DNA from 3 places in the Streptomyces sp. NPDC029044 genome. Region 1 is predicted to be linked to each of the others. Evidence: riboswitches for the same ligand, from Rfam matches in the RefSeq annotation. Region 1 holds a riboswitch; each other region holds the start of a gene.
The links. Region 1 has a riboswitch for thiamine pyrophosphate ahead of AB0E85_RS08265 (thiamine ABC transporter substrate-binding protein). Riboswitches for the same ligand answer to the same signal wherever they lie in the genome.

Region 1 (4,685 bases):
CCACGCGCCCAGCGCGGGGCGTCACCCCGGGCTGTCCAGAACACGCAGACGCTGCCGCCGATGAGGAGCAGGACGACGACCGACAGTATGAGCACGAGCATGCTCGACCCCCGCTTCTTGTGATGGTCGGCCCCATCCTGTCAGGCGGTCCTCACCGTCAACCGCTCCCCGGGGCCACGCCTGCACACTCAGGCTCGCGAGGCGCCGTGATCGCCCCCACCCCACTCCGGCCCCGGCGGCCGCAGTTGATCTGCGACACTGGTACCGCCATGCCTAAGCCCGGAGAACTCACTTTCGTCGCCCCCCGCGGAGCCAAGAAGCCGCCGCGGCATCTCGCCGACCTCACTCCTGCCGAGCGCAAGGAAGCCGTTGCCGCTGTCGGGGAGAAGCCGTTTCGTGCCAAGCAGCTCTCGCAGCACTACTTCGCGCGGTACGCGCACGACCCGGAGCAGTGGACCGACATTCCGGCCGGTGCCCGGGGGCGGCTGCGGGAGGCGCTGCTGCCCGAGCTGATGACCGTCGTGCGGCATCTGTCGACCGACCAGGGCACCACCCGCAAGACGCTGTGGCGGCTGTTCGACGGGACGCTCGTCGAGTCCGTGCTGATGCGCTACCCGGACCGGGTGACCATGTGCATCAGCTCCCAGGCCGGGTGCGGCATGAACTGCCCGTTCTGTGCCACCGGGCAGGCAGGCCTCGACCGGAATCTGTCCACCGCCGAGATCGTCCATCAGATCGTGGACGGGATGCGGGCCCTGCGTGACGGGGAGGTCCCCGGCGGCCCCGCGCGGCTCAGCAACATCGTCTTCATGGGCATGGGCGAGCCGCTCGCCAACTACAACCGGGTCATCGGATCCATCCGGCGGCTCACCGACCCCGAGCCCGACGGCCTCGGCCTGTCCCAGCGCGGCATCACCGTCTCCACCGTCGGTCTCGTCCCGGCCATCCACCGGTTCGCCGACGAGGGCTTCAAGTGCCGCCTCGCCATCTCGCTGCACGCCCCCGACGACGAGCTGCGGGACACCCTCGTGCCGGTGAACACGCGCTGGAAGGTCCGTGAGGTGCTGGACGCCGGCTTCGAGTACAGCGCCAAGTCCGGGCGCCGGCTGTCCATCGAGTACGCCCTGATCCGGGACATCAACGACCAGGCCTGGCGGGGTGACCGGCTCGGGCGGCTGCTCAAGGGCAAGCCCGTGCATGTCAATCTCATCCCGTTGAACCCGACGCCGGGGTCGAAGTGGACCGCCTCGCGGCCCGAGGACGAGAAGGCGTTCGTGGAGGCGATCGCCGCCCATGGTGTGCCGGTGACGATCCGGGACACCCGTGGTCAGGAGATCGACGGGGCGTGTGGTCAGCTCGCGGCCACCGAACGGTAGTCTGACCGCCGTAAGAACATCTGCATATTCCGACAGGGGAGCGCCACAGCGCTGAGAGTGCGGCATACGGCCGCAGACCCTCCGAACCTGGCCCAGGTCATTCTGGGTAGGGAGATCGGTCATCACTCGAGCTGTTGCGCCCTGCCCGGGACCCCGGAAGTCCCGGGCGGGGCCGCGTCTTCTCCTGGTCACTCCAGGAGGAATCCAGTGCGTAACAACATCCAGCGGCTGACGGCGGCGGTCGTCGGGCTCGGCATGGCCGGCACGCTCGCCGCCTGCGGGTCGTCCGGCGGCGGCCAGCAGTCCGGCGACTCCAAGACCGTGACGCTCGTCAGCCACGACTCGTGGGCCGCGTCCAAGGACGTCATCGCGGCCTTCGAGAAGCAGTCCGGGTACAAGGTCCGGGTCCTCAAGGACGGCGACGCCGGGCAGGCCGTGAACAAGGCCATCCTGACCAAGGACAACCCGCAGGGCGACGTCTTCTTCGGCGTCGACAACACCCTGCTGTCCCGCGCCCTCGACAACGGCCTCTTCCAGTCGTACGAGGCGAAGGGATCCGACCTGATCCTGCCGGAGTACCGCGTCGACCAGGACAAGCACCGGGTCACCCCCATCGACACCGGCGACATCTGCGTCAACTACGACAAGAAGTACTTCGCCGACCGCAAGCTGGCGCCGCCGCGGAGCCTCCACGACCTGGTCAAGCCCGCGTACAAGGACCTGCTCGTCACCGAGAACGCCTCCTCGTCGTCGCCCGGCCTGGGCTTCCTGCTCGGCACGGTCGCGGAGTACGGCGACGACGGGTGGGAGGGCTACTGGATGAAGCTCAAGGCCAACGGCGTGAAGGTCGTCGACGGCTGGGAGCAGGCCTACAACGAGGAGTTCTCCGGCTCCAGCAGCGGCAAGAAGGCCAAGGGCGACCGGCCGCTCGTCGTGTCGTACGCCTCCTCGCCGCCCGCCGAGGTGCTGTACGCCGACCCGAAGCCGACGGCCGCCCCGACCGGGGTCGCCGAGGGCACCTGCTTCCGGCAGGTCGAGTACGCGGGGCTGCTCAGCAACGCCGAGAACACCAAGGGCGGCAAGGCCCTCCTCGACTTCCTCATCAGTAAGAGGTTCCAGGACGACATGCCGCTCAACATGTTCGTCTACCCGGTGCGCGAGGGCGCTCAGGTGCCGCCGGAGTTCGTGAAGTACGGGCCGCAGGCGAAGGACCCGGAGACCATGGCCCCGGCGAAGATCGCCGACCACCGTGACCAGTGGGTCAAGTCGTGGACCTCACTCGTACTGAAGTAGCCGCGCGCAGGCGGGGCGCGGCGGCGCGGTTCGGTCTGCTGGCCGCGCCCGTCGCGTTCTTCGCGGTCTTCTTCGCCTACCCCGTGGCCGCGATCGTCGCGCGCGGCCTGAAGACCGACGGGACCTGGCACCTCGGGCGGATCGGGGAGGTGCTGGCGCAGTCCGACGTGCGGCACGTGCTGTGGTTCACCACCTGGCAGGCGCTGGTCTCCACCGCGCTCACGCTGATCGTCGCGCTCCCCGGTGCGTACGTCTTCGCGCGGTTCGACTTCCCGGGCAAGCAGGTCCTGCGGGCGGTCGTGACCGTGCCCTTCGTGCTGCCGACGGTCGTCGTCGGTACGGCCTTCCTGGCACTCGCCGGGCGGGGCGGGCTCCTCGACGAACTGTGGGGCGTACGGCTGGACACCACCGTGTGGGCGATCCTGCTCGCGCACGTCTTCTTCAACTACGCGGTCGTCGTCAGGACCGTCGGCGGGCTCTGGGCGCAGCTCGACCCGCGGCAGGCGGAGGCCGCGCGGATGCTCGGGGCGTCGCCGCTGCGGGCCTGGCGGCAGGTGACGCTCCCCGCCCTCGCCCCTGCCGTGGGTGCCGCGGCGCTCATGGTCTTCCTGTTCACCTTCACCTCCTTCGGTGTCGTGCAGATCCTCGGCGGGCCCACCTTCTCCACCCTGGAGGTGGAGATCTACCGGCAGACGTCAGAGATCTTCGACCTGTCCACGGCGGCCGTGCTGACGCTGATCCAGTTCGCCGCGGTCGGGGCGGTCCTCGCCCTGCACGCCTGGACCGTGCGGCGGCGGGAGACCGCGCTGCGGCTGGTGGACGCGTCCGTGACCGCGCGCCGGCCGCGCGGCGCGGGGCAGTGGGCGCTGCTGGGCGGGGTGCTCGTCACCGTCGCCGTGCTGCTCGTGCTGCCGCTCGCCGTGCTGGTGCAGCGGTCCCTGGGCGCGCCGGGCTTCGGTTACTACCGGGCGCTGACCCGCGAGGACGGGGGAGTGTTCCTGGTCCCGCCGATCGAGGCGATCGGCAACTCCCTGTCGTACGCCGTCGCCGCCACGCTCATCGCCGTGGTGGTCGGCGGTCTCGCCGCGGTCGCGCTCACCCGCCGGGACGCCGGGCGGTTCGTGCGCGGCTTCGACGCGCTGCTGATGCTGCCGCTCGGGGTGTCCGCGGTCACCGTCGGCTTCGGGTTTCTGATCTCCCTCGACGAGCCGCCGCTGGACCTCCGGTCCTCCTGGATCCTGGTGCCGCTCGCGCAGGCCCTGGTCGGGGTGCCGTTCGTCGTACGGACCATGCTGCCCGTGCTGCGGGCGGTGGACGTGCGGCTGCGGGAGGCGGCCTCCGTGCTGGGGGCCTCGCCCTGGCGGGTGTGGCGGGAGGTGGACCTGCCGATGGTGCGGCGGGCGCTGCTGATCGCGGCCGGGTTCGCCTTCGCCGTGTCCCTCGGGGAGTTCGGCGCGACGGTGTTCATCGCACGGCCCGACAACCCGACGCTGCCGGTGGCCGTGGCCCGGCTGCTGGGACGGCCCGGTGACCTCAACTACGGCCAGGCGATGGCCCTTTCGACGATTCTGATGGTGGTGTGCGCGGTGGCCCTGCTGGTGCTGGAGAGGCTTCGCACGGACCGGACGGGGGAGTTCTGATGCTGCTGGCTCTGCGGGGCGCGACGGTCCGTTTCGGCGGGCGGGCGGTGCTGGACGCCGTCGATCTGGAGGTCGCCGAACACGAGATCGTGTGTGTGCTCGGGCCCAGCGGCAGCGGCAAGTCGACTCTGCTGCGGGCGGTGGCCGGGCTTCAGCCCCTGGACGCCGGGCAGGTGGTGCTCGACGGACGCGACCAGGCGGGCGTGCCCGCGCACCGGCGCGGCGTCGGGCTGATGTTCCAGGACCACCAGCTGTTCCCGCAGCGGGACGTGGCCGGGAACGTCGCCTTCGGGCTGCGGATGCACGGCGAGCCGAAGCGGCAACAGGCCGGGCGGGTGCAGGAGTTGCTCGACCTGGTGGGGCTGCCGGGCGCGGG
Region 2 (4,685 bases), on a different contig from region 1:
CCTCCTTGGACGGCCGTGAGGACTTCCACCCGGTCTCCTTCGGAGAGCGGCGTGGCGGGCCACTGCGTGCGCGGGACGACGGTTTCGTTGAGGGCGGCGGCCACGCCCGAGGGCGAGGCGGTGAGCGACCTCACGACGGTGTCGAGAGCGGTGCCGGGCCGGACGTCCCGGGACTCGCCGTTGACGGAGATGTTCATGCGGGCTGCTCCGTGAGTGCGGTGGCAGGACTGAAACGCTTCGGGGTGAAGGGCCGGGCCTCCTCCGGGAGTTCACCCGTGGCCAGGGCGTGCGCCAGGGCGTCGCCGGTCACCGGCGTGAGCAGGACGCCGTTGCGGTAGTGCCCGGTGGCCAGCAGCAGGCCCTCCAGACCCGTCGGGCCGAGCAGGGGCGCGTTGTCGGGGGAGCCGGGCCGCAGCCCGGCCCGGGTCTCGGTGAGCGGCAGCTCGGTGATGCCCGGGACCAGCTCGTGCGCGTCGCGCAGCAGTTCGTACACGCCGCCCGCGGTCACGGTGGTGTCCCAGCCCAGCTCCTCGCTCGTGGCCCCGACGACGAGTTCGCCGTTCTCGCGCGGCACCAGGTAGACGTGACTGCCACGCACCACCGCGCGCACGGTCCGGTTCAGGAACGGCCCGTGCCGCAGCGGCATCGTCAGGCGCAGGACCTGCCCCTTCACCGGCCGCACCGGAGGCAGCATGTCCTGCGGGACGCCCGCGAGCCGCCCGCTGAGACTGCCCCCGGCGAGCACCACCTGCCCGGCGGCCACCTCGGTCCCGCCGGCCAGGACGGCACCCGCGGCCCGGTCCCGTACGACGGTCAGCCGCTCCGCCCACGTCCGGTGGAAGGCCACGCCCGCCCGCTCACATGCGGCGACCAGGGCACCGGCCAGCCGCCGGGGGTCGATCTGGTGGTCGCCGTCGACCCGCAGCCCGCCGCGCACGCCGGGCGCGAGCATCGGCTCCAGGCGCCGGCACTCGCGCCCGGACAGCCACTGCGACTCCAGGCCCGACTGCTGCTGCAGTGCGTGCAGTTCGCGCAGGTGGGACCGGTCGTCGGCGTCCAGGGCCACGGCGAGCGTGCCGCAGCGGCGGTAGCCGAGGTCCCGGCCGGTCAGCTCGGTGAGCTCGGCGGCGAAGTCCGGGTAGCGCCGGGCCGAGGTGAGATTCAGGCCGAGCAGGGTCTGTTCGCCGTAGTGCAGTTCCGTGACGGCGGCCAGCATGCCGGCCGCGACCTGCGCGGCCCCGCCGCCCGGCTCGGGGTCGACGACGGCCGTGGTGAACCCGCGCTGCGCGGCCCGCCAGGCCGTGACCAGGCCGATGATCCCGCCCCCGACGACGAGGACGTCTGACGATGTGGACGTAGGCGACATGGGCGTCCAGCCCCTCCCTTCGCCGGCATGACCCGGATCAGGTTCGTACGGTCGGAGGCCGCCAGCCTCCCTCTCAGCCCGGTGCGTCCGGGCTCCCGCGAGTGCTTTACGTTGGCCACCCTAGCCCGATGCCCTGTCCCGCAGTAAGGGAGCCTCAGCCCATGACCCGGTCCCTCGACGGTCTCGTCCTCGCCCCGGTCGCCGACCAGGCACCGGGCCAGGTGGGCACCCGCACCCGGTTCACGTACCACGAGCGGGAGGGCGAGATCTGGGCCGAGTACGCGGGTGGCGACGTCGTACGCGGCCATCTCGTGGGTACCCGGGAAGGTGACCGGCTGGACTTCCGGTACGTCCAGCTCAAGCGGGACGGGACCACGTCCTCGGGGCACTGCGTGTCGGCGGTCGTGGAACTGCCCGACGGGCGGGTGCGGCTGGAGGAGACCTGGGAGTGGGAGTCCCGGGCGGGCAGCGGCACGAGCGTTGTGGAGCAGGTCACGGCGCACGAGCACTGACTGACAATTCGTCAGGTGTCTATGGTGATCAGGTGAGCGAGCAGACGCAGGACCCAGGTTCGTCCGCGCCGCGGCGCGTCGTCGTGGCGGGTGCGGGGATGGCCGGCGTGCAGACCGCCGTCGCCCTGCGCGAGCGGGGCTTCACCGGTGACGTGATCCTGCTCGGCGCCGAGCCCCACCAGCCCTACGACCGGCCCCCGTTGTCCAAGGCGGTCCTGCTCGGCAAGGCCGAGGGTTCCGCCTTCGACGTCGACTTCGAAGCCCTCGGCGTCGAACTGCGCCTCGGCTGCGAGGTGCTGGGCCTGCGCCCCGCCGGCCACGAACTGGACACCGAGGACGGGCCCGTGCCGTACGACGTCCTGGTCGTCGCGACCGGTGCCGAACCGGTCCGGCTGCCCGGCGCGGAGGGCGTGCCCGGCGTGCACCTGCTGCGCACCCTGGACGACGCCGAGCGGCTGCGGCCGGTGCTGGCCCGCAAGCACGACATCGTGGTCGTCGGCGCGGGCTGGATCGGAGCCGAGTTCGCCACGGCCGCCCGCGAGGCGGGCTGCGCCGTGACCGTCGTGGAGGCCGCGGAACGGCCGCTCGCCGGGGCACTGCCCGCCGAGGTGGCCGACCCGATGACCGGCTGGTACGCCGACGCCGGCGCGACCCTGCGGACCCACGCGCGCGTGGAGCGTGTCGAGCCCGGCGCGGTACTCCTGGACGACGGCTCGCGGCTGCCCGCGGGCGCGGTCGTCGTCGGTGTCGGCGCCCGCCCGGCGACGGCCTGGCTGGCCGGCTCCGGGATCGAGCTCGGTGCGCACGGCGAGATCGTGGCCGACGAGCATCTGCGCACGTCCGTGCCCGACGTGTACGCCGTCGGCGACTGCGCATCCTTCCCCTCGGGGCGCTACGGCGAGCGCCTGCTGGTCCACCACTGGGACAACGCCCTCCAGGGGCCGCGCACGGTCGCCGTGAACATCGTCGGCCGGGCCACGGCGGAGACGCTCGCGGTGTACGACCCGGTGCCGTACTTCTGGTCCGAGCAGTTCGGGCGGTTCGTCCAGTACGCCGGGCACCACGCGGCCGCGGACACGATCCTGTGGCGGGGCGACCCCGCCGGACCGGCCTGGACGGTCTGCTGGCTGCGCGGTGAGCGGCTGGTCGCGCTGCTGGCGGTGGGCCGGCCCCGGGACCTGGCGCAGGGCCGCCGCCTGATCGAGTCGGGCGCCGCGATGAATCCGGTGCTGCTGGCGGATCCGGCCAGGCCCATGAAGGCGGCGACGGCTTGAGCTACGGCCCCTCGCGGGGCCGCCCGGGCGGCGCTGCCGGGCCCGGCGGGGCGCCCGCGTGGGCCGGGCCGACTTCCGACTGTCAGTGGCAGATGGCAGGCTGGTTTCCGTGACCGAGATTGACGCAAAGATCGATGCTCTCGTCCCCGCCTGGCTCACCCTCCCCGACATCGCCGAACAGCTCGGCGTCGAGGTGACGCGTGTGCGGCAGCTGGTCAAGGACGGCCAGCTCATCGCCGTACGCCGTGGTGAGAACCGCGCGCTGCACGTCCCCGCCGCCTTCATCGACGGGGACAAGGTCGTCAAGGGCCTGTCCGGGACCCTGACGCTCCTGCGGGACGACGGCTTCACGGACGAAGAGATGCTGGAGTGGCTCTTCACCCCGGACCCCAGCCTGCCCGGCACCCCCGCGCAGGCGCTCGGTGAGAATCGCGGCACGGAGGTGAAGCGCCGCGCCCAGGCGCTCGCGGTCTGACCCGGCCCCGGCCGGACAACCGTCCGGTGCCGTGTGAGCGGGGCCGGACCTGACCAACCGCCCGAGGAGGGCCGTGACCCCAGGGGCCACGGCCCGGGGCGGCTCGGGCCTGCCCTGGCCGGTGGCCGTCCCCCGAAAGAGCCGCGCGACGGCCACCGGGGCGTGGCGGGACCCGCGCTCAGGCGTAGGGTGCCCGAGGCGTTCGCAGCGGGACAGGGCGCTCCCGCGCCGCACGCCGCCGGCAGCCGCGCGGCCCTCCCGCACGGGTACGCCGACGCACGGACGGGCCCACCGGCCCGCACGCCACGACACCCAGGGGGACTCGCATGACCGGCACCGCCGCCACCGCCCGGGCCCAGCTCGCCGACGCCCGGGTCTATCTCTGCACCGACGCGCGCAAGCGGCAGGGCGACCTCGGGGCGTTCCTCGACGCCGTGCTGACCGGCGGCGTCGACATCGTGCAGTTGCGGGACAAGGGCATGGAGGCCGGTGAGGAGCTGGAGCACCTGGCCGTCTTCGCCGACGCCTGCGCCCGGCACGGCAAGCTGCTCGCGGTCAACGACCGGGCGGACGTCGCGCACGCCGCCGGCTCCGACGTGCTGCACCTCGGGCAGGGCGACCTCCCGGTCCCCGCGGCCCGCGCGCTCCTCGGCGACGACGTCGTGATCGGCCGCTCCACCCACGCCGAGTCCGAGGCCGCCGCGGCCGCCGTCCAGCCGGGCGTGGACTACTTCTGCACCGGCCCGTGCTGGCCGACCCCCACCAAGCCCGGCCGCCACGCGCCCGGCCTGGACCTCGTCCGGTACACCGCCGGTCTCGGCACCGACCGCCCCTGGTTCGCCATCGGCGGCATCGACCTGGGCAACCTCGACCAGGTCCTGGAGGCGGGCGCCCGGCGCGTCGTGGTCGTACGGGCGATCACCGAGGCCGACGACCCGGGGGCCGCGGCGGCCGAGTTCGCGAAGCGGCTGCGGGAGACCCCCTAAGACCTGTCCGAACGGCAGGCTGGGCCGAGACGGTTGTCCAAGGGATGGACAACAAGTGGACAATCCGGTCAA
Region 3 (4,685 bases), on a different contig from region 1:
GGCCGCTCCATCGAAGAGGTCAACGACACCGTCCGCGAGACGATCACCCGCAACGACGCGGACGAGGTCTGGGACCTGTTCCGCAAGTTCACCAAGCGGTTCTCCTTCCGCGACGAGGGCGGCGCTGACGCCGTGCGCTCCCTGCTCGATACGTACGGGGGCACCCGCATCGTTCACGGGCACAGCCCGATTCCGTATCTGCTGGGCGAGGTCGGCTCCGAGGACGACGAGGACAACCGCGACCCCGTGATCGAGGGACCGCACGTCTACGCCGACGGCCTCGCCATCGCGATGGACGGTGGCGTGACCATGGCCGGAAAGCTACTGGTCGAGCAACTGCCGCTGGATACGTGAACGTTCACCGGGCAGGCGTTCCCCTTCGGAGGACCGGGCCGGTGACGGGTCAATTTCGGTAAACCCCCTGTCACCGCATACCGTCACCGCTCTACCATCGGCTTATCCGTAGCAGGCTCCCCTCCGTTTCTGCCCGACGGCTCGTCAGCATGCCGAGCCCCAAGCCCTACGGAGCATCGGGGGATGCACATGAACAGCGTTCCGCAGCACCTGCTGAGCGAGGACCGCCAGGAATACGAGCGGATCCTCGATGAGGCGCTGCGCTCCGCACCACACCGTCCCGAACTGGCCGCTGTCGGTCAGCGGCTCAACCCCGAACAACTGCGCACCATGGCGCTGAACGCGACCGCACTCATCACGGCGGCGGCGTCGGCCGAGTACCAGCACTACGTCAAGGTCCGCGACGAACTGCGACAGCCGGCGTCGGCCGGCTCGCAGGCCGTGCGCGAATCCGGTTCCGCCGAGCCCGCGGGCGCCTCGGGACTCGTCACCGCCATGGGAGGGGTCGCCGAGACCGCCGGCGCGGGCGCCGTCGCCGTCGTCGCCGTCCTCGCGCCCGTCCTCGCCGGAACGGCCGCGGCGATCTTCCTGCTCGTCGGTTACATCCTGCGGATGATCGACCCGGATCAGGGCTTCGCCCGGACCATGCTCACCACGGGCTGGGTGTTCGGCGCCGTGACCGCGGTGGCGATCCTCGTAGCCGCGGTGGGACTGCTGCTCACGGCCCTGCGGAACAAGCCCTCGGCCGAAGGCGGACCGTACGGCGAACTGCAGGGCGAGGTGGCCCAGGCCAAGGAGGCCTGGCACGAGGCCCTGCTGGAACGCGGCATCCTGCCCTTCCTGCGGGAGGCCCTCGTCGACCCCGGCGCGGCGGCAGCACTGCACCACACGCCCTCGCCCACGCCGGTCAGCCGCATGCCGCACCTCGGCTACGGCCGCCCGGGGTTCACCAGCCCGGACGACGGCGACCGCGGCTCGCGCCCCAGCTTCAGCAGCCCGGACTACACCAGCCCGGACTTCGGAGGGCCGGAGCACCAGCCGGAGTAGCACTCGCCGGAGCCCGTCCGAGCTGCGGATTCGAGCGGGCGGACCCACAGGCCGGGGGACCATCGGCCCCCGGGCCTGTGCGCGGCCGGGTCAGTCCGCGATGGGCAGGTACACGCGGTTCCCGCTCGCCGCGAACTCCTTCGACTTCAGGGCCATGCCCTCCTCGATCTCGGTCCGTGTGCCGCCGTGTTCACGGCGGATGTCCTGCGAGATCTTCATGCTGCAGAACTTGGGACCGCACATCGAGCAGAAGTGAGCCGTCTTGGCGGGCTCGGCGGGCAGGGTCTCGTCGTGGAACTCCCGTGCCGTGTCCGGGTCGAGGGCCAGGTTGAACTGGTCCTCCCACCGGAACTCGAAACGGGCGTCGGACAGCGCGTCGTCCCACTCCTGCGCACCCGGGTGTCCCTTGGCGAGATCGGCTGCGTGGGCGGCGATCTTGTAGGTGATGACGCCGGTCTTGACGTCGTCACGGTTCGGCAGGCCCAAGTGCTCCTTGGGCGTGACGTAGCAGAGCATCGCCGTGCCCCACCAGGCGATCATCGCGGCACCGATGCCGGAGGTGATGTGGTCGTACGCCGGCGCGACGTCCGTGGTCAGCGGGCCGAGCGTATAGAACGGAGCTTCATCGCAGATCTCCTGCTGAAGGTCGATGTTCTCCTTGATCTTGTGCATCGGGACGTGGCCCGGGCCCTCGATCATGGTCTGTACGTTGAAACGCTTCGCGATCCGGTTGAGTTCCCCGAGTGTGCGCAGCTCCGCGAACTGCGCCTCGTCGTTGGCGTCCGCGATCGATCCGGGCCGCAGGCCGTCCCCCAGCGAGTACGTGACGTCGTACGCGGCGAGGATCTCGCAGAGTTCCTCGAAGTTCTCGTACAGGAACGACTCCTTGTGGTGTGCGAGGCACCAGGCGGCCATGATCGAGCCGCCGCGGGAGACGATGCCGGTCTTGCGGTTCGCGGTCAGCGGCACGTACGCCAGGCGAACGCCCGCGTGGACCGTCATGTAGTCCACGCCCTGCTCGGCCTGCTCGATGACCGTGTCCTTGTAGATCTCCCAGGTCAGTTCCTCGGCCCTGCCGTCGACCTTCTCCAGTGCCTGGTAGAGCGGCACGGTGCCGATGGGGACGGGGGAGTTGCGCAGGACCCACTCGCGCGTGGTGTGGATGTTGCGGCCGGTGGACAGGTCCATGACCGTGTCGGCGCCCCAGCGGGTCGCCCAGGTCATCTTCTCGACCTCCTCCTCGATGGAGGACGTCACGGCCGAGTTGCCGATGTTGGCGTTGACCTTCACCAGGAACCGCTTGCCGATGATCATCGGCTCGATCTCCGGGTGGTTGACGTTGGCCGGCAGCACGGCCCGCCCTGCGGCGATCTCGTCGCGCACATCCTCGGGAGCCACGTTCTCCCTGATGGCGACGTACTCCATCTCGGGCGTGATCTCTCCCCGGCGGGCGTACGCGAGCTGCGTGACGGCCTGGCCCTCCCTGCCACGGCGCGGCAGGCGGGGCCGGCCGGGGAAGACGGCGTCCAGGTTGCGGAGGCCGCCGCGGGGCGAGGTGTGCTTGATGCCGTCGTCCTCGGGACGGACGGGGCGGCCCGCGTACTCCTCGGTGTCGCCGCGGGCGATGATCCAGTTCTCGCGCAGCGGCGACAGGCCCCTGCGGACGTCGGTGTCGACGAGCGGATCGGTGTACGGGCCCGACGTGTCGTACAGCGTGACCGACTGGCCGTTCGTGAGGTGCACCTGACGGACCGGCACGCGCAGGTCGGGGCGGGTGCCCTCGATGTACGCCTTGTGCCAGCCGATGGACTTCCCGGCCTCCTCGGACTTCTCGTCCTGAACGGAGGCAGGCGTGCGTGCGTCCTTGTTGGTCATCAGACCTACTCCCTACGCCGGCATTACCCGGTAACAGGTTCGGCGGTCGACGCAGCGGTTTCCGTCCGGCGACGTTTCGTGTGAAACATCACTCGACTCCGGCGATGTTTCATGTGAAACATCGCTGGGACGGAGGTCAGCGCCCTCTCAGCCCGGTGCTCCGAGCTCCCGCGTGTACAAAAGGTGCCTCCACGCTAGCGGCAATTCTGGCGCGGTGAACAGAGGGCCCCCCTCGTTCTTGCGATGATCGGTCGGTGACCACGACGCAGCGTCCCCCCTACCCACCGCCCGAGCCGCCCCGCGGATCCGGCGCCGGAAACGGCAACGGCCGTGGTGACGGCCATGATTTCGCCGCCGGAGGCCGGCAGGGGCAAGCCGGCCGGCAGGGCCCCGGGCCCGGATACGGGCGTGACGGGCGCTTCGGTCCCTCGGGCGGCGGTGAGTACGGACCGGGCTTCGGTGGCGGCCCGGGTGCCGGTTCTCACGGTGGTCATGGCGCTCCCACGGGCGGGCGGGGACCGGGGCACGGCCCTGCTGGTTCCGGTGGCGGCGACGGACATGGCCACGGTCACGGCTCCGGTGACAGCAATGGCCGTGGCGGACACGAGCACGGTGGCGCTGACGGCAGCGGCCGTGGCGGAGGTGACGGTCACGGTTCCGGTGACGGCAATGGCCGTGGCGGAGGCGACGGTCACGGTTCCGCGCCGGGCGGCGGGCACGGGCATTCGCACAGCCACGGGCCGGCCGCGCCCGTCTCCCTGCACCTGCGCAAGGTCATCGCGGCGGTCCTGATCCCGTTCGCCGCGGCGGTGCTGGTCGGTCTCGTCGTGCTGTGGCCGGGCGGCGCCCCGGCTCACGAGCGCACCGGCGTCGGCTTCGACCGGCAGACGCAGGACGCCACGGTCACCAAGGTGGTCGAGGTGAGCTGCAAGGAGGCCGGCGCTTCGGGCGTTCCGCCGACCGGCGACACCTCCACCGCGGAGGGTTCCTCCGCGGTGCAGCAGGAGCAGGGCACCTGCAAGCGGGCGACGATCCGGGTCGACAGCGGCGACGACAAGGGCCGTACGTTCACCGAGATCGTCCAGCCCGACCAGTCCCGGCAGCTGCACGAGGGCCAGAAGGTCGTCGTCGCCTACGAGCCCTCGGCGCCGAAGGACCTGCAGTACTCGGTCACCGACGTCAACCGTCGGCTGCCCATGGCTCTGCTCGCCGGCATCTTCGCCGTCGCCGTCGTGGTCGTCGGGCGGCTGCGGGGTGTCATGGCACTGATCTCGCTGGCCATCAGCTTCATGGTGCTCAACTTCTTCATCCTGCCCGCGATCCTGCAGGGCTCGAACCCGCTGGTCGTGGCGGTGGTGGGAGCGAGCGCCATCATGCTCATCGCCCTGTACCTCTGCCATGGTCTGTCC

Region 2: another riboswitch for thiamine pyrophosphate. It lies ahead of thiO (glycine oxidase ThiO); the one in region 1 lies ahead of AB0E85_RS08265 (thiamine ABC transporter substrate-binding protein).
Region 3: another riboswitch for thiamine pyrophosphate. It lies ahead of thiC (phosphomethylpyrimidine synthase ThiC); the one in region 1 lies ahead of AB0E85_RS08265 (thiamine ABC transporter substrate-binding protein).

Annotation. Positions count from the first base shown of each region.
Region 1 covers NZ_JBEZWN010000006.1:137,023-141,707, forward strand. Annotated here, with positions in the region: gene AB0E85_RS08255 (hypothetical protein) at 1-101, opposite strand, end outside; gene rlmN (23S rRNA (adenine(2503)-C(2))-methyltransferase RlmN) at 270-1,376, shown strand; TPP riboswitch at 1,401-1,507, shown strand; gene AB0E85_RS08265 (thiamine ABC transporter substrate-binding protein) at 1,632-2,669, shown strand; gene AB0E85_RS08270 (iron ABC transporter permease) at 2,645-4,309, shown strand; gene AB0E85_RS08275 (ABC transporter ATP-binding protein) at 4,309-4,685, shown strand, end outside.
Region 2 covers NZ_JBEZWN010000026.1:44,949-49,633, reverse strand. Annotated here, with positions in the region: gene thiS (sulfur carrier protein ThiS) at 1-197, opposite strand, end outside; gene thiO (glycine oxidase ThiO) at 194-1,366, opposite strand; TPP riboswitch at 1,364-1,475, opposite strand; gene AB0E85_RS21480 (hypothetical protein) at 1,528-1,878, shown strand; gene AB0E85_RS21475 (FAD-dependent oxidoreductase) at 1,911-3,152, shown strand; gene AB0E85_RS21470 (Rv2175c family DNA-binding protein) at 3,262-3,627, shown strand; gene thiE (thiamine phosphate synthase) at 3,954-4,613, shown strand.
Region 3 covers NZ_JBEZWN010000003.1:180,643-185,327, forward strand. Annotated here, with positions in the region: gene AB0E85_RS04295 (metallophosphoesterase) at 1-354, shown strand, start outside; gene AB0E85_RS04300 (hypothetical protein) at 538-1,401, shown strand; gene thiC (phosphomethylpyrimidine synthase ThiC) at 1,492-3,276, opposite strand; TPP riboswitch at 3,269-3,458, opposite strand; gene AB0E85_RS04310 (YibE/F family protein) at 3,531-4,685, shown strand, end outside.